DNA from 2 places in the Ferribacterium limneticum genome. Region 2 is predicted to be linked to the other one. Evidence: predicted binding sites of a transcription regulator. Region 2 holds the regulator's gene; the other holds the start of a gene.
The links. Region 2 encodes sigma-54, which starts transcription at its own class of promoters, with help from an activator protein. Its sites were predicted from a motif close to TGGCACGCTTNCTGCTNA; they were not measured.
Positions count from the first base shown of each region.

Region 1 (10,961 bases), 2.0 Mb from region 2:
AATAACTGTCGGCGCAGTCGCTGTGCATGCCGATCACCGATGATGTCATCGAAAGCCAGCGGGCCCGGCCGGCAGCCCGGTCGATGCGGGCTTCGCGGTTGCTGACCACCAGTTGCTGCGGGCTGATCGGAAGGATCTCCCGCCAGCCTGGGATCAGACCATCAAGGACGGTATGGGCCGGCTCCTTGACGCGCAGGTCGGTAACCAGCTTTTTGTACTCCTGGTTGTCGAGGATGACGCGGCCGTTCGGATCGAGCAGGGCGAAGGCAATCGGCGCGGCGTCGACCACCGATTCGATCAGGTGCTTTTGATTGGCAACGAGGCGCTCCAGCCGATGCAACTCGGTGATGTCGCGGTGCATGCCGAGAAAATGTGAGGTCTTCCCGGCAGCATCAACGACGGGGGAAATACTCAGTTCGGCCAGATAGAGCTCGCCATCCTTGCGCCGGTTGAGCAGTTTGCCCGACCACGGTTTCTGAGCCGCAAGATCGCTCCACAGCGCTTTGTACAGCTCGGGCGGCGTCGTGTGGTTGGAAAGCGTCGACTCGTTCAGGCCAACGATTTCCTCCTTGCTGTAGCCGGTGACACGGGTAAAGGCGTCGTTGGCAAACAGGATATTGGCCTTGGCATCGGTAATCGAGATGGCAAGATCGGCCTGATCGACGGCCTGACGATAGACCTCCGGCGGAAGCATCTGCTCGATAAAGGGTGTCTGGGCACGCGTGACAGCCGACATGACTATGCTCCTGAGTAATTCGTTAGGTGTAGCCAAACTAGTTCGATATAACTATGTCTAGCAGTTTCCGTGCCTTTACACGAATGGCGTGGCTTGCGGCTGTCGGTGTCGGGTTTTCGGCAGAAATCCGACGATTTCCTGTTGCATTTGCGACATTTGATTCTTTCGAAAATGCACTGTTTTTGGGCGTTCGCCATGGCAAGCCGCCTCGGCATGGAGTTTCGGGGTCTTTGGGCTAATTGGCACGGCTTGTGCAATGAAGACGGCGAAACAACCCGAGCCCGACTGCCATGAGTGAATTTCTCCTGCTGCTGCTTTCCACCGCGCTGGTCAACAACGTGGTGCTGATCAAGTTCCTTGGCCTGTGCCCTGTCATGGGCGTGTCGAAGAGCGTGGATAGCGCCCTGGGCATGGGCCTGGCAACGACCTTCGTCATTACCCTGGCGGCAGGCGCTTCGTGGATGCTCGATAACTGGCTGCTGCAGCCGCTCGGGCTGGGCTACCTGCGCATCCTGACCTTCATCCTGGTTATCGCGGCGGTGGTTCAATTCACCGAGATGTTCATCAAGAAATCCAGCCCCGGTCTCTACCAGTCGCTCGGCATCTACCTGCCGCTGATCACCACCAACTGCGCCGTGCTTGGTGTCGCGCTGCTCAACGTCGAGCAGAAGTTCAGCCTGTTCAAGAGTCTCCTCTACGGCTTCGGTTCGGCGCTCGGCTTCACCATCGTGCTGCTGATCTTTGCCGGCCTGCGTGAGCGGATTGCTCTGGCTCGGGTCCCCGGCGCCTTTTCGGGCGCGCCGATTTCGTTCATCACCATCAGCCTGCTGGCCCTGGCCTTCATGGGCTTTTCCGGCCTCAACGTCTAGGAAGCGTTTGCAAAATGACCCTGCCTGCGTTCTGCCTCCTTGCCGTACTACCTGTACTGTCTGCGTCGGCAGGCCTTGGCCGGGCCGCTGCGCTTCATTTTCCAAACGCTTCCCCGGAGGAATGAAATGATCGCCGCCATCCTCAGCCTGACCCTGCTCGGTGCCGCGCTCGGCATCATCCTTGGTGTCGCCAACAAATTCCTGCAGGTTGAAGGCAATCCGCTGGTTGATGAGCTGATCGCCATGATGCCCGGCTCGAATTGCGGGCAGTGTGGATTCCCCGGCTGTTCCGGTGCGGCGGGCGCGATTGCCGACGGTAGCGCGGCGCCGACCTGCTGCCCGCCGGGCGGCAAATCGCTGGCTGTCGCCATCGCTGCCAAGCTTGGCCTGACGGTTGATCTCTCGGCGATGTCCGACGATGGTCCGAAGATCGCCGTGGTTGCCGAAGAGCTGTGCATCGGCTGCTGCCGCTGCAGCAAGGTGTGCCCGACCGACGCCATCATCGGCGCCGCCAAGCAGGTACATAACGTCTTCCGCGAAGCCTGCACCGGCTGTTCGAGCTGCATCGAGAAATGTCCGACCGAGGCGCTGGTGATGAAGCCGGTGCCGGTCACCCTGCAACACTGGGTGATGCCCAAACCCCTCGCTGCGTGAGATAGACATGGGATTCATGAACCTCTTCAAGCACTTCCTCGGCAACGACTGGGGGGTGCATCCGGACGACCACAAGCGGCCGGCCGCCGACCAGGCGGTGCGCGTCATGCCGGTCCCGGCCCGGCTCTACCTGCCGCTGCAGCAGCACCTCGGCGGCCCGGCCCGGCCGGCCGTGCTGGTCGGACAGAAGGTCAAGAAGGGCGAGTTGATCGCCGAGGCGCAGGGCATGGTTTCGGCTCCCATCCACGCACCGACTTCCGGCACGATTGCCGCCGTCACCGAAATCACCGCGCCGCATCCTTCCGGCCTGAGCTTGCCGGCGATCATCCTTGACGCCGATGGCGCTGACGAGTGGATCGATCTGCACGGCTGCGATGATCCGTTTGCCCTCGACCCGGCCGAGATTGGCCAACGGGTGGCGGCTGCCGGCGTGGTCGGCTTGGGCGGCGCGGCTTTTCCTTCAGCGGTCAAACTGACCGGCGCCCTGCGTGCCGAGGTGACCACGCTGGTCATGAACGGTGGCGAGTGCGAACCCTATCTTTCCTGCGACGACCGCCTGATGCGCGACGCCGCCGCCGGCATCGTCGACGGCATCCGTATCATGCTTCACGCCACCGGCGCCAAGGTGGCGCTGGTCGGCATAGAGGACAACAAGCCGGAAGCCATCGCCGCCATGCAAGCCGCGGCAACCGGCTTCGACAGCGTGCAGATTCGCCCGGTGCCGGCGCGTTATCCGATGGGTTCGGAGAAACAGCTGATTCAGGTGCTGACCGGGCGCGAGGTGCCGGCTGACGGCCGCGCTTTCGATATCGGCGTCGTCGTCCATAACGTCGGCACGGCGCTTGCGGTACGTTCGGCAATTCGCGCAGGCAAGCCACTGATTTCGCGGCTGCTCACGGTCAACGGCAATTGCATGGCACATCCGGGAAACATCGAGGTTCGCGTCGGCACGCTGGCCGAAGAGGTCATTGCCTTTGCCGGTGGCCTGAAAGGTGACGGCATCGGTCTGGCTCGCCGCGTCATGGGCGGCCCGATGATGGGCATGCAGATTCCGCACTGGCGAGTGCCGGTGGTCAAGGGCACCAGCGGCATCCTGGCTTTCGACACGGTAGTGGTGGCGGAGCAGGAGCCGAATCCGTGCATCCGCTGTGGCTCCTGCGTCAAGGCCTGCCCGATGGGCCTGCTGCCGCTGGAAATGAGTTCGCGCATTCGTAACGAGGCTTACGGCGAAGCGATCGATCTCGGGTTGAAGGACTGCATCGCTTGCGGCTGCTGTGCCTACGTCTGCCCGTCGAAGATTCCGCTCGTCCAGTATTTTGTCCATGCCAAGGGCGAACTGGCTTCGCAGGATCGGGCCAAGCTGCGGGGGGATGCGACGAAGAAGCTCGCCTTGCAGCGGCAGGAAAGGCTGGAGCGCGAGGCGCGGGAGAAGGCGGAGGCCAATGCCAGGCGCAAGGCGGAGCGGGAGGCGGCTGCGGCGGCCAAGGCGGCTTCGGTCAATTCCTCTGCCTCGGCCGGGGAGGTAGTATGAGGGTAGGGGGCTTTCCTGATGCGTTGTTTTCCGCCTTGCGGGCGGGCGTACTTTCTTTTGCTTCGCCAAAAGAAAGTAGCCAAAGAAAAGGCGACCCCGAGGGCGGCGCCGGCGTTGCCGGTTCCTTGCGCTACTCGGCAGGCCGGGCGCCTTGCCTGAACTCGCCTGCGGCTCAGACAAGGCAAGCCGAAACCCCCCGGCCCGCCTGCGTTGCTCAGCGCCTTCCACGGGGACCCGAAAAGCGTCCGGGCTCGACCGTTTTTCCGCAAAAAGCCGGTTTCCACGACCATAGAAACAACGGCTGGCCGTACGGTCAACCGGGAAAAGCGGCCAAAAATCAAATTCTCCGGCGGCGCACGCACGCCCAATCCCCGTCACTCCCGCGCAGGCAGGAGTCCAGACGCCTGCTGGATTCCCGCCTGCGCGGGAATGGCGGCACCCAAGCTCAAACCTGGCTCGTTTCACCGGGCCCCTTGAGAGGTGCCGAGCAACGCAGGGGCTGGCGGAAAAAGGGCGAGGACTGTCTGAGGGCGCAGCCCGAGTTCCGCAGCCCCCGCCAGTCCCGAGTAGCGCAGGGAACCGGCGCAGCCGGCACCGACCCGGGGTCGCCTTCTTTTTGCTTACTTTTTCTTGGCGAAGCAAGAAAAAGTGAGACGCCCCGCAAGGGCGGAACCCCAAGCCAATCGAAGCCGCCAGCAAGGCTGAACACAACGGTTGATGTGAGCATGCTGCCGCGTCAGGCGGGAGTGAAACACCCAAAAGGAGCCCCCCTATGACCCCGGCCACCCTGACCGCCCAGCCGGTCGCCTCTCCCCATGCCCATGGCGGCAACTCCGTCACCCGCACCATGTTCCGCGTCCAGATGGCGCTGGTGCCCGCCACGCTCTACGGCTTCTGGCTGTTCGGCTGGCCGTCCTTCTTCCTCTGGCTGCTGACCATCCTCTCCTGTCTCGGCTTCGAAGCGCTGTCGCTCAAGATGATGGGCGTCACGCGCATCAAGCGCACGCTGCTCGACGGCTCGGCGCTGCTCACCGGCTGGCTGCTGGCGATGACCTTGCCGCCTTGGGCGCCGTGGTGGGTGGCGGTGGTCGGTGGCTTCATCGCCATCGTGATCGGCAAGCAGGTTTTCGGCGGGGTCGGGCAGAACGTCTTCAACCCGGCCATGGTCGCCCGCGTCGCGCTGCTCGTTTCTTTCCCGGTGCCGCTGACCATGTGGGTGTCGCCGCTGCCGCTGACTTCGCTGGCCGCGCCGGACTTCATCGACGGCCTGCGCATTTTCCTGACCAGCCTGCCGCAGCCCGATGCGATGGCCAGTGCCTCGCTGCTCGGCCATACCAAGACCGAGCTGTCGCGTGGCATCGACCTGTTCCATTCGCTGGCCGGCGAGCATGTGCCCGCGCTGTCGTGGATCGGCGCACGCTCCGGCAGTTTCGGTGAATCGGCTTCGCTGCTCATCCTGGCCGGCGGGCTGTACCTGATCGGCGTCGGCATCATCACCTGGCACGCCCCGCTGGCCGTGCTGGCCGGGCTGGCGATTCCTGCTGCCATTGGCCACAGCGTCGATCCGACCCATTACCTGAGCGTTTCGGCCCACCTGCTATCCGGTGCTGCAATGCTCGGCGCCTTCTTCATCGCCACCGACTATGTGACTTCGCCGAACACGGCGACGGGTCAGATCGTCTTCGGGCTCGGCATCGGTTTCATGACCTGGGTGATCCGGACCTGGGGCGGCTACCCCGAGGGAATGGCCTTCGCGGTGTTGCTCATGAACGCGCTGACGCCGGTTATCGATCGCTTCATCAAGCCGCGCATTCTGGGGCGCGATCGCAAGGGCAAGCCGCTCGATATTCCGGAAGGGAAGGAGGCCTGAGATGAATCTCGAAGCCATCCGCGAAAAAATCGCTTACCAGCCATTGCTGCTTGGCATCTTTGCCTTGCTCGCCAGTGGTGCGCTGGCCTGGGCATCAAGCGCCACCGGGGAAGCCATCGCTGCCGCCGAAGCCAAGGATCTGCGTGACTCGCTGTCGGAAGTGTTGCCCCAAGGCATGGCCGACAACGATTTCCTGACTGACACGGTCGACCTGAAAAAAGGCGAAAAAACGATAACGATCTACCGCGCCCGGCAGGGCGGGGTGGTCAAGGCGGCGCTGTTCAAGGTCGCCGAGCGCGGTTACGCCGGCGACATCCAGGTGCTCATGGCGGTCGATACCGACGGCAAGACGCTCGGTGTGCGGGTGTTGAAGCACGCCGAAACCCCCGGCCTCGGCGACAAGATCGAGGTCAAGAAGGACAAGTGGATCAAGGATTTCGACGGCAAGTCGCTGGGCGATCCGAACCCGGAAAAATGGGGCGTCAAGAAGGATAGCGGCGTCTTCGATCAGTTTGCCGGGGCGACTATCACGCCGCGCGCCGTGGTCAAGGCGGTCAAGGGTGGGCTGGAGTTCTTCGCCGCCCATAAGTCGGAAATTACAGGCTAGGAGCGGATCATGAGCGAGTTTTACGGCAAATTGATGAAAGATGGCCTGTGGGAAAACAATGTCGTTTTCTCGCAGATGCTGGCGCTGTGCCCGACCATGGCGGTCACAACTAGCGGTACCAATGGCCTCGGCATGGGGCTGGCGACGACGGCGGTGCTGGTCGTCTCCAACATTCTCGTGTCGATGATCCGGCACACGGTCAGTTCGCAGGTGCGGATTCCGGTTTTTGTCGTCCTGATTGCGACGCTGGTGACGGTGGTCGACATGGCGATGAACGCCTGGCTACATGAGTTGTACAAGGTGCTTGGCCTGTTCATTGCGCTGATCGTCGTTAATTGCGCCATTCTCGGCCGGGCTGAGGCCTTTGCCGTCAAGAACGGCGTCGTCGCCTCGGCGGTCGATGGCCTGGCCATGGGCCTGGGTTTCACCGGGGCGCTGACCTTCATCGGCCTGATCCGCGAGTTTCTCGGCTCTGGTACGCTGTTCGCGCAGGCCTCCAACCTGCTCGGGCCATCCTTCGCTTTTCTTGAAATGAAGCTGCCGGGTTACGGCGGCGCCTTGCTGATGATCCTGCCGCCGGGCGGCTTTGCAATCCTCGGCTTTTTGCTGGCCGGCAAACGGGTGATGGAACAACGGATGGCTGACAAGGCCGCGGCAGCGGGCGAGGGCGCTCCGGCGGCGGCCTAAGGGAACACAGGGAGAAAATCATGCAGATCGGCGTTGCCTATTCCGAACCGGGCCAGCAAATCTGGCTCAATATCGAGGTTCCCGACGAATCGACCGTAGCTGACGGCATCGAGCGTTCGGGCATTCTCAAGCAATTCCCGCATATCGACCTGACGGCCCAGAAAGTTGGTGTCTTCGGCCGCCTGGTCAAGCTCGACGCCGCCCTGAAGCCGGGCGACCGGGTGGAAATCTACCGGGGCATCATCGCCGATCCGGAAACCGTGCCGCGCAAGGACATGGCCGACGATTGACACCCTACGGGAAAGTCCGAACTTGAAAACCCGACCCTGGCGGTCGACAATGTCGTCGTTTGCCGGTCGGGGTGTAGCCTGAAGGACGTTTTTTCGGGTTGCCTTGCAGCACCAATAACCAGAATTTCAACATCCACGAGAACAGCCATGCACCGTTTATTACCCGCACTTCTGTTGCTACCCGCCTCCGTTTTTGCGGCCGATGCCCTGCCTAGCGTCGGTGGTATTCCCATTGATTTCATCCTGTTCGGCCTGACCCTGCTCGGCGTCGCGCTTTTCCACCATGCCACCCTTTACGTCGCACTGACCGGCCTGTTCACGATCAGCCTGTACAAGATCGTGTTCACGGGTTTCAAGACCGGTGCCGGCGTTGCCGGGTTCATGGGGCTCCTCGGTCATGAGTGGGTCACGGTGGCCAACCTGTTCTGCTTGCTCACTGGCTTTGCGCTGCTTGCCCGCCATTTCGAGAAGAGCCATGTGCCGGTGATCCTGCCCAAGTATCTGCCGGAGGACTGGAAGGGCGCCTTCGTCATGCTGGTCATGGTTTTCGTGATTTCCAGCTTCCTCGATAACATCGCCGCCGCCCTGATCGGTGGTGCCATGGCCCACCAGCTGTTCAAGGGCAAGGTTCATATCGGTTACCTGGCCGCCATCGTCGCTGCCTCCAATGCTGGCGGTTCGGGCTCGGTGGTTGGCGATACGACAACCACCATGATGTGGATCGACGGCATCAGCCCGGTTCAGGTTTTCGATGCCTACGTCGCGGCCGGTGTGGCGCTGCTCATCATCGGCTACTTTGGCGCCAAGCAGCAGCACGCTTACTCGCCGATCATCAAGCATGCCCACGCCCACACTAAGATTGATTGGGGCCGCATTTTCATCGTTGCCACCATGCTGGTTTTTGCCGTGGCGACCAATGTCACCATCAACATAAAATTCCCGGAGTTGGCCGAACACTTCCCGTTCATCGGCGTTGCCGTCTGGGTGGCGATCATCCTGACCATCCCGGTGCGTCGCCACGACTGGGAACTGATGCCGGAAACCATCAAGGGTTCGATCTTCCTGCTTTCGCTGGTACTTTGTGCTTCGATGATGCCGGTCGAGGCGCTGCCGCCGGCTTCGTGGCAATCGGCCTTCACGCTGGGCTTTGTTTCCGCCGTCTTCGACAATATTCCGCTCACCGCGCTGGCGCTGCGTCAGGGCGGCTTTGACTGGGGCTTCCTGGCCTACGCCGTCGGCTTCGGCGGTTCGATGCTGTGGTTCGGCTCGTCAGCCGGCGTCGCGCTGTCCAACATGTATCCGGAGGCCAAGTCGGCCGTCCAGTGGATCAAGCACGGCTGGCACGTTGCCGTCGCCTACGTCGTTGGCTTCATGGTCATGCTCGCCGTGCTCGGCTGGCATCCCGATACCGGCCACAAGAAAGTGGCAGCGCCGGTCGTCGTCGAAGCGCCTGCGCCAGCTCCGGCGCAGTAGTCCGATTCTTGAAAACGACTGAAAATGAATCAAGGCGGCTTCGGCCGCCTTTTTTCATGTCGGTTTTGCGACAAATCCGGCCCCGTTCTAGCGCACCATTCCAGTGCAAAAATACAATACTAACTATATGATAAAAAAAGAAATATTGGTCATATAATGCGCCTCCTCGATAGACTGAACAGGTATCAATTCATGACACAAGACATTTCCGGAAACGCCCTGGCCAGCATTGGCGCCACGCATGGCTACTGTTTTGACGGCGATTCCGTCCAGATCAATGCCGAACTGAACTTTGCCGACGCCGCGCTGGGCGCTGCTTCGCATTGGGCGCTGCAATTGTGGAGCAGTGCCTCGGCTTTCCCGGCCGGCCAGCTGGCTGGCGTCAAGGTTGCCGAGCTGACCGTTTATCCGGCAGCCGGTTATCAGAGCATCGCGGCAACCGTCGCCGCCATGCCGCCGGCTGGTTCCGATGAACAGAACATGGCGCTGGCCCTCGTTTTCTGGGGTGAGAACGGCCAGCCGACAGTGGCCGACCTGGCGATCTATCCGGTTGCCGAGAGCTTCGTCCAGCCGCGCCTGTCCGGCAGCGTGACCTGTGCCCTGGCCGATGGCTTTGCCACGATCAAGCTCGATGCCATTGAAAACCCGCGCGCCGATGACAACCTGAGCGGCACCCTGGCCCTCGAACTGTGGGCGCTCGACGCACCCTACGCCGGCGGCAGCTGGCAGGGCATCCCGGTGGCCAGCGTCATTCTCGGCGTGTTGGGTGGTGGCCAGCAGCTGGCCGATTGCGATTTCGTCGTGCCGGCTGCTGCCCCTGAAGGCCCGGGCGTGCTGACCCTGATGCTGCGCGAATGGGGCCCACTCGGCTACGTGACGCGCGATTACTGCAACCTGTCGCTGGAAGCGCCTGCGAAGGCCAAGCCCAAGGCAGCAGCCAAAAAGGCCGCTGCCAAGAAAGAGGCTCCAAAGGAAAAATCCAAGGCCAAAGCTGAAGCCAAAGCCGAGCCGAAGGCAGTCGCCAAGGAGAGCAAGGTGCCGGCCAAGGCTGCGGTCGCCAAGGGCATTTCCGTCAATACCGCCAACGAAACTGCATTGCTTGCCGTCAAAGGCCTGAGCGCCACGCTGGTTAAAGCCATCATCGCCGGTCGCCCCTATGCGTCGCTCGACGATCTGGGTAGCGTCAAGGGCATCGGCCCCAAGCTGCTGGCCAAGCTGCGCGACGAACTCGCGCTGTAAGCTGACTTGAATTGCTTGCCTCAGCCGGTGACGGTTGGGGCAAGCTCGTTTCAGTCGTTCTCGGCCTTGACGCAGATAACCGGCTTTGTCGCCAGATGCAGCACCTTGCGCGTCACCGAACCCAAGGCCAGCGCAGCCAGACCGCCCAAGCCGCGGGTACCCATGACGATGCTGTCGCAGCCCAGTTCTTCGGCCAGCGCGACGACGATTTCGGCAATGTCGCCCTGTCGGACGTAGGTCTTGTGGGCAATGCCAGCCTCGTTCAAGGCGTTGAGGACAGGCTTGAGAACGATGTGGGCGCGGGCCGTCAGATGCCCCCGGATCGCTTCTTCTTCCATGCCATGGGTTTGCCAGGCGACAGGTGCCGGTTCAACGTTGACGACATGCACGTCAAGCGGACCGTGCAGTTTGGCAAACTCGATCACGTAGAGCGCAGCGGCGAAGGCGTGTTTCGAGCCGTCGACAGGAAGTAGTACGGAACGCATTTGAATCTCCTTTTGCCGGGTTGTGGGTGATTCGATGTTCTCTCTCTTCAACTGTAGAGGGTGTTGGTGCATTTCGGTAGCGCCATCGCCAAAGCCGTCGTGTTTTTCCCGGCTTGTCGCAAAGGCGACAATTTTCCCGGCTTTTAATCCATACAAAACAACGAATTAAAGGTGGCACCCGTCTTGCTAAATGCTCTCCATACATCTGGAGAACAGCATGAAAGCCAGCGAAATTCAGGCCTTGCTCGACGAGCCGGCCTGTACCCATAACACCAAGGAAAAGTCCGGCTGCGCCAAGCCCAAGCCGGGCGCCACCGCGGGCGGCTGTTCCTTCGACGGTGCGCAGATTGCGCTGCTGCCGATTGCTGACGTCGCCCACATCGTGCATGGCCCGATTGCCTGTGCCGGTTCCTCCTGGGACAACCGCGGCACGCGCTCGTCCGGCGTGACCCTGTACAAGATCGGCATGACCACCGACCTGTCGGAAACCGACGTGGTCATGGGGCGCGGCGAGAAGCGC
Region 1 covers NZ_CP075191.1:1,927,924-1,938,884, forward strand. The annotation lists gene nifL (nitrogen fixation negative regulator NifL) at 1-736, opposite strand, end outside; gene rsxA (electron transport complex subunit RsxA) at 1,027-1,605, shown strand; gene KI617_RS09140 (RnfABCDGE type electron transport complex subunit B) at 1,732-2,259, shown strand; gene rsxC (electron transport complex subunit RsxC) at 2,267-3,790, shown strand; gene KI617_RS09150 (RnfABCDGE type electron transport complex subunit D) at 4,563-5,660, shown strand; gene rsxG (electron transport complex subunit RsxG) at 5,662-6,267, shown strand; gene KI617_RS09160 (electron transport complex subunit E) at 6,277-6,954, shown strand; gene KI617_RS09165 (RnfH family protein) at 6,975-7,244, shown strand; gene KI617_RS09170 (citrate transporter) at 7,392-8,717, shown strand; gene KI617_RS09175 (ComEA family DNA-binding protein) at 8,910-9,956, shown strand; gene KI617_RS09180 (universal stress protein) at 10,007-10,441, opposite strand; gene nifE (nitrogenase iron-molybdenum cofactor biosynthesis protein NifE) at 10,659-10,961, shown strand, end outside.
Region 1: the regulator sigma-54 is predicted to act here: its motif matches at 977-994, upstream of rsxA (electron transport complex subunit RsxA).

Region 2 (10,961 bases):
TGACGCAGCTTCAGGATGGCCACGCGGTCATCCACTTCTCGGTGCGCGACACCGGCATTGGCATCTCTGCCGACAAGCAGGGGCTGATCTTCGATGCCTTTGCCCAGGAAGATTCCTCAACCACCCGGAAATATGGCGGCACCGGCCTGGGTCTGTCGATTTGCCGGCGCCTGGTCGAACTGATGGGCGGCACGATGTGGCTGCATAGCCAGCTTGGCGAGGGCAGCACCTTTCATTTCTCGGTGCAGCTGCAACTCTCGGAAAACACCATGCCGGCGATGATTCACCCCGTCGACCTGGCTGGCCGTCACATGCTGATCGTTGATGACAATGCTACCAACCGGCGCATTCTCCGCGGCATGCTCGCTGCCATGCATGTCAGCTGCCGTGAAGCCGACTCCGGAGAGGTGGCGCTGGCGCTGATGCGAGAGAAAAACACGCAATTCGACTGCATCCTGCTCGACGCCCAGATGCCCGGGATGGATGGCTATGAGCTGGCTCACCATCTGCACACCGAGCATCCCGATTTGCCGCCGATGTTGATGCTTTCCTCCGGCGCCCTGCGTGGCGATGCTCTGCGCTGCCAGGAAGCGGGAATCGCCGGTTTCTTTGCCAAGCCGATTTCGTCGGACGAACTGCTTGCCACCCTCGGCCGCCTGTTCGACCAGCGCCCAGATACGCCATCACCAGCAGCCAGTCCGTTACTGACACGCCACTCGCTGCGCGAAGCACAACGCGCCCTGAACATCCTGCTCGTCGAAGATCATCCGACCAACCAGAAACTGGCACTCGGTCTGCTCACCAAATGGGGCCATCAGGGTACCTTGGCCCAGAATGGGCAGGAAGCCATCGACCTCCTGGCCAGCCAATCCTTCGACGTGATCCTGATGGACATGCAGATGCCCGTCATGGGAGGCATTGAAGCAACGCAGCGTATCCGGGCCAATGAGTCAGAAAAGCAATTGCCTCGCACGCCAATCATCGCGATGACTGCGGCTGCCATGCAGGATGACCGGGATGCCTGCCTGGCGGCCGGCATGGATGACTATCTGGCAAAACCGATCAAGGTCAGGGAGTTGCAGGAAAAACTGCTGGCCTACACACAGATACCTTAGCGAGCACGAAAATACTCAGCTTGAACAGGGGCACAAGGTAAACTTGCCATTTTTTCCGGGCGGCCTTTCAGCGCCCGCACCAGACTTCTTTCCATTGGCACCATGACTAACTCGAACACCCTGCAAAAACTGCGCAAATATCTTGAAGGCCGGACCGGCAAAGCGATCATGGACTACAACATGATCGAAGATGGCGATACCGTTCTCGTCTGCGTTTCCGGCGGCAAGGATTCCTACACGCTACTCGCCATGCTGATGGCCTTGCAGCAGCGGGCACCGGTCAAATTCCGCCTGATCGCGATGAATCTCGACCAGAAGCAGCCAGGATTTCCCGCCGATATCTTGCCAGCCTACTTCGAGTCGATCGGCATCGAATACCGCATCGTCGAGGCCGACACCTATTCCGTGGTCAAGGAAAAGATCCCAGAAGGCAAGACCACCTGTTCGCTCTGTTCACGACTGCGCCGCGGCATCATCTACCGTACGGCGAAGGAACTGGGGGCCAACAAGATCGCGCTGGGACACCATCGCGACGACATGGTGCACACCCTTTTCCTGAACCTGCTGTTCGGCGGGAAAATCAAGGCCATGCCCCCGAAACTGGTGACCGATGACAAGTCGCATGTCGTCATCCGCCCGCTCGCCTATTGTGCGGAAGCGGATATTGCAAAATTTGCCCGCGGCATGGAGTTTCCGATCATCCCGTGCAACCTCTGCGGCTCTCAGGACAACATGCAGCGTCAGAAAATCCGGGAGATGATGCAGGAATGGGATAAACGCTACCCCGGTCGCACAGAATCCGTGTTCACCGCGATGCAGAACGTTGTGCCCTCCCATCTCGCCGATGCCGATTTATTCGATTTTCGGGGCCTGACGCTGGATACGCCGGTCGACGAAGGCGATATCGCCTTCGATGCGCCGGAGATGCCGATCAGCGGCATGATTCCGATAAGCCAGAACGCATAATGCGCTTCATGAGCGACTCATCATATAATAAAAGTTCGATACAATCTTAAATCTCCAAATCAGGTTGCCGGCAGCCCATGAGCTCCACCCAACGCAAATTGATCGTCATGTTCGCCGACGTCTCCGGCAGCACTGCTTTATTCGAGCGGCTGGGCGACAAGGAGGCAATGCACGCAGTGGAGCGTTGCCTGAAGCGCATGAAGCGCTCGATCGATGGTTACAAAGGCAGAACCATCCAGATCGTCGGTGACGAGTTGCTGGCCGCCTTTGAATCGGCCGAAGAAGCCTGCCAGGCAGCGATCGACATGCAGCAGCGCATTGCGGACCTGCCGCCGGTTTCCGGACTCAAGCTGACCATCCGCATCGGCTTGCACAGCGGTTTGGTCACCGAAAGTGGCGAAAAACTGAATGGTCCCGCTGTAGCTACGGCAGCACGAATCGCCGGCATTGCCCGTCGTGACCAGATTTTGTGTAGTTCGGTTTTGGTCGATGAACTCCCGCAGCCGGGCGTCATTACCACCGATGCCATGCCGGATCTGGGTACCGTCAACGAAAATACAATCGCGCTCCCGTTATTCCAGATTCACTGGCCCAGCTACCAAGGTGGCGGCTCCTACCCGCACTCCACTTTTGGGCCAAGCAGCCTGTTGCCGGTCGAACGCCTGTGCGTCCGCCATCATGGCAAGGCTTTCCTGGTCGATGAAAAAACACCGGTGCTGACCATTGGCCGTGACCTCAACTGCAAACTGATCGTTGATGACCGCAAAGCCTCGCGCCAGCATGCCCGCATTGAAAGGCGGGGTGATGGCTTTTACCTGGTCGACTCAAGCACGAATGGCACTTTCATCGCCCTATCAGGCCGTCAGGAAGTGATGGTCCGCCGTCACGAGCTGCAGCTGGATGGCAGGGGCCGCATCAGTTTCGGAAACTCGGGCAACGACCCGGCCGCCGAGATCGCCGAGTTCGAGCAGCTGTAAACGGAATTCGGCCATCCGCAGATGGCCGAAACGACTCAATCCAGGTGGATTACTTGGCGGCAGCGTCAGCCGTGCACTTCTTCATGAAGCTGTTCTTGGCAGCGCCGGCCAGCTTCTTTTCCTTGGCGGTGGCGGCACAGGCAGCGTTTTCCGCTGGTGCTGCATCAGCCGTACACTTCTTCATGAAGCTGTTCTTGGCTGCACCAGCCAGTTTCTTCTCGGCTGCACGGGCAGCGCAATCGTCAGCGGCGTAAACGGCGGTGGCAGAGAATGTGACGAGCAGCAGAGCGATCAGTTTCTTCATTGAATGTCCCCTTGGTTGAATGAAATACGCCAACGTACTATCAGCCATTCATGCATCATCGTCAAGCATCATGCGCTGCTGACGATCCATGAAATCCTGGAGGCTATCGATGCCGCGCAACTGTAGGATGGTATTGCGGACAGCAGCCTCCAGCAGTACCGCCAGGTTCCGCCCGGCAGCCACCGGAATGACGACTTTGCGGACCGGAACGCCCAGCACTTCCTGCGTTTGGGCATCGAGCGGCAGCCTTGGCGCATCCGCCGCCGTCGCGGTTTTCTGCAAATGCACGATCAACTTGAGCTTCATTTTCCGGCGTGATGCAGTCTCACCGAAAATGGTCCGGATATTGAGCAAACCGAGGCCACGCACTTCAAGAAAATCGCGCAGCATTCCCGGGCAGCGACCTTCGATGGTCGTCGGCGCAATCCGGGCCATCTCGACCACATCATCGGCCACCAGGCCGTGGCCCCGCGAGATCAGCTCCAGTGCGAGTTCGGACTTGCCGACCCCCGAATCACCGGTGATCAGCACACCCATGCCAAGAACGTCCATGAAGACGCCGTGCAGGCTGACCGTATCGGCGAGACGCGCCGAAAGGTAGATTCGCAGCAGGTCAATTACGGCCGAACAGGGTTTTGGCGAGAAGATCAGGGGCGTCGAAGACTGCAGGCAGGTTTCCTCCACCAGGGGAGGTGGCGTCAGCCCATCGGCGACAATGACGGCCGGTGGCTGCGCGCCGAGCAAGTCGGAGAGCATCTGGGCAAACCGGCGCTCGCCAATGCGCATCGCCCATTCATACTCTGCCAAGCCAAGGACCTGCAGGCGTTCGGGGTGAATGATGTTGATATGGCCGACCAGATCAGCACCGTAGTTGTTTGACCCCTTGATTTCGATTCGGCGGTCGGACTGTTGGCCGATATGCCAGTTCAGCAGCAGCTTGTCGCGATTGTCCTCATAGAGCTGAACAAGGTTGACGTGGCGCACGAACGTGGCTCAGGCCTGGAAAAGTGTTACGACGGCCGCGGGATCAGAGGCAGCCTGCAGTTTTTCACGGAAGGCACGATCGGAAAAACGCTGGGCCAGTTCCGAGAGAATCTGCAGGTGTTCTTCGGTAGCCTGCTCGGGAACGAGCAGCACAAAAAGAAGATCGACCGGGCGGCCATCGGGTGAATCAAATGGCACCGGGTTCGCCAGGCGCATAAAGGCGCCGACAGCCTGTTTGAGGCCTTTGATCCGGCCATGGGGAATGGCAACCCCCTGACCCAGCCCGGTAGAGCCCAGTTTTTCACGTGCGAAAAGGCTGTCAAATATGATTGAGCGCGCCAATCCGAGTCGGGTTTCGAAAAGCATGCCAGCCTGTTCGAAAACCCGTTTTTTGCTGCCCGCTTCAAGATTGAGCAATACCTGATCAGCGGTCAGAAGATTGATAAGAGGGTTCATAGGGGTGGGTAGTAAAGCGAGGCCGCAGCAGTGCTGCGGCCGGTCGGCGCTTATTCGTCAGCGGCAATCAGTCCGGGCTTGTCACCGCGATGGTGATCCTGAACCTTTTGCTTGTATTTCTGAACCTGACGGTCCAGCTTGTCGAACAGAGCATCGATGGCGGCGTAAAGGTCGTCACCGGATTCTTCGGCATGCATGTCCTTGCCAGGCACGTGCACAGTCACTTCCGCTTTCTGCTTCAGCTTTTCGACGGACAGAACGACGTTAACGCCGGTTACCTTGTCGAAATGACGGATCACGGGATCCAGCTTGTTCTCGACGTATTCGCGCAGGGCGGGGGTAACTTCGATATGGTGACCACTAATCTGCAGATTCACTTTTTTCTCCTCTCTCTACAGGGTCTTGCGTAAATTGACCGGGGGGATATTGAGCGACTCGCGGTATTTGGCAACCGTCCGTCGGGCAACTACGATTCCCTGTTGGCCTAGTATTTCGGATAATTGGCTATCCGACAAGGGCTTCTTGCCATCCTCGGCAGCGATCAACTGCTTGATCAATGCCCGGATGGCCGTGGCAGAACAGGCACCACCGGTATCGGTGGCGACATGGCTGCCAAAGAAGTATTTCAGTTCGAAGATACCGCGTGGTGTCGCCATGTATTTCTGGCTGGTCACCCGCGATACGGTCGACTCGTGCAGGCCGAGAATATCGGCAATTTCACGCAAGACCAGCGGCCGCATGGCTACTTCGCCATGTTCGAAGAACTGGCGCTGGCGGTCGACGATGGTCTGCGTGACACGGTGTATGGTTTCAAAGCGCTGCTGGACATTCTTGATCAGCCAGCGCGCTTCCTGCAATTGCGTGGACAGGTTGCCGTTGCCGCGCCGCTGCTTGGCGAGAATCTCGGCATACAGGCGGTTGATGCGCAGTCGCGGATAGGCGTCGGGATTGATGTAGGCAGTCCATTTGCCCTTCAGCTTTTTCACGATCACGTCCGGCGTGATGTAGCGCGCTTCAATCTGGGCATAGCCGGCCGCCGGCCGCGGGTTGAGGCTGGTGATCAGGCTGTGCGCGGCCTTCAAGGCCTCGTCATCGCAGCCGGTCAGGCGACGAATCTTGGCGAAATCGCGGGCAGCCAGCAGTTCGAGATGCTTGTCGACAATGGAGAGAGCCAGCGTTCGCTCCGCACTCTCCGGCAAGACCTTGAGCTGCAGGGTCAGACACTCCTGCAGACTGCGGGCGCCAATGCCGATCGGGTCGAAATTCTGGATATGGCGCAAGGCGATTTCCAGCTCTTCGATTTCAATTTCGTACTCCGGCGGCAGGGTTTCCCACAGTTCGACCAGCGTCGCCGAGAGATAACCATCGTCGTCGAGCGCTTCGATCAGGAAGCGCACCAGACTGCGGTCGCGCTCCGACACCTGGGTCATGCCCAGCTGCCAGCCTAGATGGTCGCGCAGACTGACGTTGGCGGCATGGATGTCGCGGGAATCGCTATCGTCGTCCTCGTCGCGCCCGGCGCCGGTGAAGGTACCGGCATCGGAAGACCAGCGATCATCGTCCACTTCGGATGGGGCTGACGGAACATCCTGCTCGCGCTCTTCGCGGGCATCCCGTTCTTCCCGCTCAACCTTCTGCTCGCGTTCGCCTTCGCTGCTTTGCGGCGCATCGAACTGCTGGGCGGATGAGAAACTCTCGCCAGCGTGCTCGTCTTCACGTTCCAGCATTGGGTTTTCGAGCAGGTAACGCTCGATTTCCTGCTGCATCTCGACAGTCGACAACTGAAGAAGCTTGATCGACTGCTGGAGCTGAGGGGTCAGCGCCAGATGCTGGGATAGTTTTAGCTGGAGGGCAGGCTTCATCGGATAGTGTCGGGTCGGGTCTGTCGGTCAGAGCCTGAAATGCTCGCCGAGATAAACCTTCCGTACGCTTTCATTATCAACGATTTCGGCCGGACGTCCAGCGGCCAGTACGTTTCCGGCGTTGATGATGTAGGCGTGATCGCAGATGCCGAGGGTTTCACGGACGTTGTGGTCGGTAATCAGCACGCCGATGCCCCGCTCCTTGAGGAAGCGAATGATCTTCTGGATTTCGAGTACGGCGATCGGATCAACGCCGGCAAACGGCTCGTCAAGCAGGATGAATCGCGGGTTGGTAGCCAGCGCCCGGGCAATTTCAACCCGCCGGCGCTCGCCACCAGACAATGCCGAGGCATTGACGTGGCGAACATGCCCGACATGCAGTTCATTGAGCAGGCCTTCCAGACGGTCGTTCAACTCAGCTTCAGGGAGCTTGAGCAGTTCGAGGACAGCGCGGATATTTTCCTCGACGTTGAGCTTGCGGAAAACCGAGGCTTCCTGCGGCAGGTAGGACAAGCCGAGCCGAGCCCGGCTGTGCATGGGCAGGTGGGTCAGACGGTTGTCGTCAATGTAGACCTCGCCGCCATCGGCCGCCACCAGGCCAACGATCATATAGAAACAGGTCGTCTTGCCGGCACCGTTCGGGCCGAGCAAACCGACGACCTCGCCGGATTTGACCTCAAAGGAAACGTCTTCGACGACGGTCCGCGTCTTGTAGCGTTTCTTCAGGTTGTTGGCCGAGAGTTTGGCGACTAGGGTATTCATTGATCGACTCCGCGCATCACCCGGCGAATCGCATCACCGGAAAAACCGCGATATTGCAGGAAACGCATCTGCTTGGCACGTTCTTCGGCAGATTCTGGGAGGTGGCCAAATTTTTTGGCCCAAATGGCCCGGCAACGGTCGGTCTCGTCGCCTGCCTCCGGCAGGGCGGCGGCGATGTCGTCATCGCCGACTCCTTTTTGCCGAAGTTCCTGCTTCAGGCGGGCGTTGCCGTAGCGACCGGCCCGCGCCACGACGCGCTGGGCGGCGTAGCGGTGATCGGAAAGCAGGCGCTCGGCCTGCAGGGTGTCGAGCACGCCGTCGAGTTCTTCTTCGAACTCGGCGTGTGCCGCGAGCTTGGCCTTCAACTCGGCCCGGCAATAATCTCGCCGGGTCAGGAGTTGCAGGGCGCGCACGCGCAGGTCAGGCATCCGCAGCCTTGGCCGCCTTGACCGGCTTGATCACGTTGGTGCTGGCAGCCTCGCGGATCGCCGCTTCGATTTCCTGGGCAATTTCCGGGTTGGCGCGCAGGAATTCGCGAGCGTTGTCCTTGCCCTGGCCAATCTTTTCGCCCTTGTAGGCGTACCAGGCGCCGGATTTGTCGACCAGCTTGTGGGCGACGCCCATTTCGACGATTTCGCCATGGCGGGAAATGCCTTCGCCGTAGAGGATGTCGAAGATGGCTTCGCGGAAGGGCGGGGCGACCTTGTTCTTGACCACCTTGACCTTGGTTTCGCTGCCGATGACTTCGTCGCCCTTCTTGATTGCGCCGATGCGGCGGATGTCGAGGCGAACCGAAGCGTAGAACTTGAGTGCATTGCCGCCGGTGGTCGTTTCCGGCGAGCCGAACATGACGCCGATCTTCATGCGGATCTGGTTGATGAAGATGACCAGCGTGTTGGTCTTCTTGATGTTGGCGGTCAGCTTGCGCAGGGCCTGGCTCATCAGGCGGGCGTGCAGGCCGACCATCTGGTCGCCCATTTCGCCTTCGATTTCGGCGCGCGGGGTGAGGGCGGCGACCGAGTCGACGACGATGATGTCGACCGAGCCGGAACGGACCAGCATGTCGGCGATTTCGAGGGCCTGCTCGCCGGTGTCCGGCTGCGAGATCAGCAGGTCGCCGACATTGACGCCGAGCTTCTGGGCGTATTGCGGATCGAGCGCGTGTTCGGCGTCGATGAAGGCCGCCGTGCCGCCCAGCTTCTGCATTTCGGCCACGACCTGCAGGCAGAGCGTGGTCTTGCCGGAGGATTCCGGACCATAGATTTCAACGACGCGACCGCGCGGCAGGCCGCCAACGCCAAGCGCAATGTCCAGACCGAGCGAACCGGTAGACACGACCTGAATGCCTTCGTCGATTTCGGCATCGCCCATCTTCATGATGGAGCCTTTGCCGAATTGCTTTTCGATCTGTTGCAGCGCTGCGGCGAGCGCTTTTGCCTTGTTGTCGTCCATGGTGTTACCTCGAAAATTTGAGCGGATTATGGCACAGGGGCCAAAGATGGAATAGAAATTGCAGGAATCGTTTTGTTTCGCCAGGCGACGAACGCGGTATATTTCTCGCCGAGCTGAATTCAGAATTACTGTGTATAAATACAGTACATTGTTCCACCTTTTCTTGGCAAGAAAATTCTTCATGCTGATCAGATGCTTATCCATTTTTGCCCTGTTTTTCGCGTCGACCGTGGCAATCGCTGAGCCGGCCCCCTGGTACTGGTGGGTCAGCCAGCTGGACGGCACGCGGGTCTGCAACCAGACACCGCTCGGCGAGGGCTGGACCTGGGAACCGACCCCCTTCAAGGACGCTCGCTGCCGCGTTCGGCTCTGAACGTGGCGATCGCCTATCTGCCGCCGCCGGCCGATGCGTCGGCGGTCATTTTTGCCGATGAATGGCTGATCGTTGCCGATAAACCGGCCGAACTGCTCTCGGTGCCCGGTCGCGGCGAGGGCATGGACGATTGCCTGGCAAGCCGTGTCCAGCACGAGTACCCGGATGCACTCAGCGTCCATCGGCTCGACATGTCCACTTCCGGCTTGCTGGTACTGGCCCGGGGCAAGGACATGCACCGCCAGTTGTCGCGCCTGTTTCAGGACCGGCTGGTCAGCAAGTGCTATGTTGCCGTCGTCGACGGTCAACTGGCCGATGAAAGTGGCGAGGTGGACCTGCCGCTGATTTGCGACTGGCCGAACCGGCCGCGACAAATGGTCGATTTCGCCATCGGCAAGCCGTCGCTGACCCGCTTTCGCGTCGTCAGCCGCGACATTGCGGCCAATACCACGCGCCTTGAACTGGAACCGGTCACCGGCCGCTCGCACCAGTTGCGCGTCCATATGGCCTCGCTCGGCCACCCGATCCTGGGCGATGACCTCTATGGCGGCGAGGCCCACGGCAAGGCCGGACGGCTGCTGCTGCACGCCATGGATCTGGCCTTCATTCATCCGGCGACCGGCGAGCCCGTGCAATTTCACAGCGACGCACCGTTTTGACCCCGCGAATACACGCAATAACCTTATAATCCTCGCGTTTTCAACCTCTTACCGTCGTTGATCCTGCGATCATGCTGATCTGGTTCGTCGTTCTCTACCTGCTCGTTTCCATCGGCATCGGCCTGTTCGCGGCAACGCGCGTCCATAGCGCCAAGGATTTCGCGGTCGCCGGCCGCCATCTGCCGCTGCCGGTCGTCACTGCCACCGTCTTTGCCACCTGGTTTGGCGCCGAGGCGGTGTTCGGCGTCTCCGCCACCTTCGTCAAGGATGGCCTGACCGGCGTCGTCGCCGACCCCTTCGGCTCGTCGATGTGCCTGATCATCGCCGGCATCTTCTTCTCGCGGAAGCTCTACAAACTCAACATCCTGACGCTGGGCGACTATTTCCGCCTGCGCTACAACCGCACGGTCGAAGTACTGACCACGCTGTGCATCGTCGCCTCCTACCTCGGCTGGGTATCGGCCCAGATCAAGGCGCTCGGGCTGGTCTTCAATGTCGTCACCAACGGTTTCATTAGCCAGACGGCGGGCATGATCCTCGGCGCCGCCATCGTCCTGACCTACACCACCTTCGGCGGCATGCTCTCGGTGGCCATTCTCGATTTCGTCCAGATGGGCGTAATCATGGGCGGCATGTTGTACATCGGCTATATCGTCTCCGGCCTGACCGGCGGCGTCGAACTGGTCATCAACCACGCCTCGGCAGCCGGCAAGCTCGACTTTTTCCCGCCACCCGACCCGTGGCTGTGGCTGACCTTCCTCGGCGCCTGGATCACCATGATGCTCGGCTCGATCCCGCAGCAGGACGTTTTCCAGCGCATCACCTCGGCCAAGAGCCAGAAGATCGCGCTGTGGGGCTCGATCCTCGGCGCCTCGATCTATTTCTGCTTCACCTTCGTGCCGATGTTCATCGCCTACTCGGCGACGCTAATTGATCCCGAATTGTTCAACGGCCTGCTGCAAACCGACTCGCAACTTGTCCTGCCGACCCTGGTCCTCAACCACACCCCGGTCTTCGCCCAGGCCATCTTTTTCGGCGCCGTGCTCTCGGC
Region 2 covers NZ_CP075191.1:4,152,652-4,163,612, forward strand. The annotation lists gene KI617_RS19965 (response regulator) at 1-1,115, shown strand, start outside; gene ttcA (tRNA 2-thiocytidine(32) synthetase TtcA) at 1,218-2,081, shown strand; gene KI617_RS19975 (adenylate/guanylate cyclase domain-containing protein) at 2,159-3,058, shown strand; gene KI617_RS19980 (hypothetical protein) at 3,108-3,362, opposite strand; gene hprK (HPr(Ser) kinase/phosphatase) at 3,411-4,346, opposite strand; gene ptsN (PTS IIA-like nitrogen regulatory protein PtsN) at 4,356-4,802, opposite strand; gene hpf (ribosome hibernation-promoting factor, HPF/YfiA family) at 4,853-5,179, opposite strand; gene KI617_RS20000 (RNA polymerase factor sigma-54) at 5,195-6,664, opposite strand; gene lptB (LPS export ABC transporter ATP-binding protein) at 6,692-7,426, opposite strand; gene recX (recombination regulator RecX) at 7,423-7,854, opposite strand; gene recA (recombinase RecA) at 7,847-8,878, opposite strand; gene KI617_RS20020 (hypothetical protein) at 9,060-9,251, shown strand; gene KI617_RS20025 (RluA family pseudouridine synthase) at 9,254-9,910, shown strand; gene KI617_RS20030 (sodium:solute symporter family protein) at 9,982-10,961, shown strand, end outside.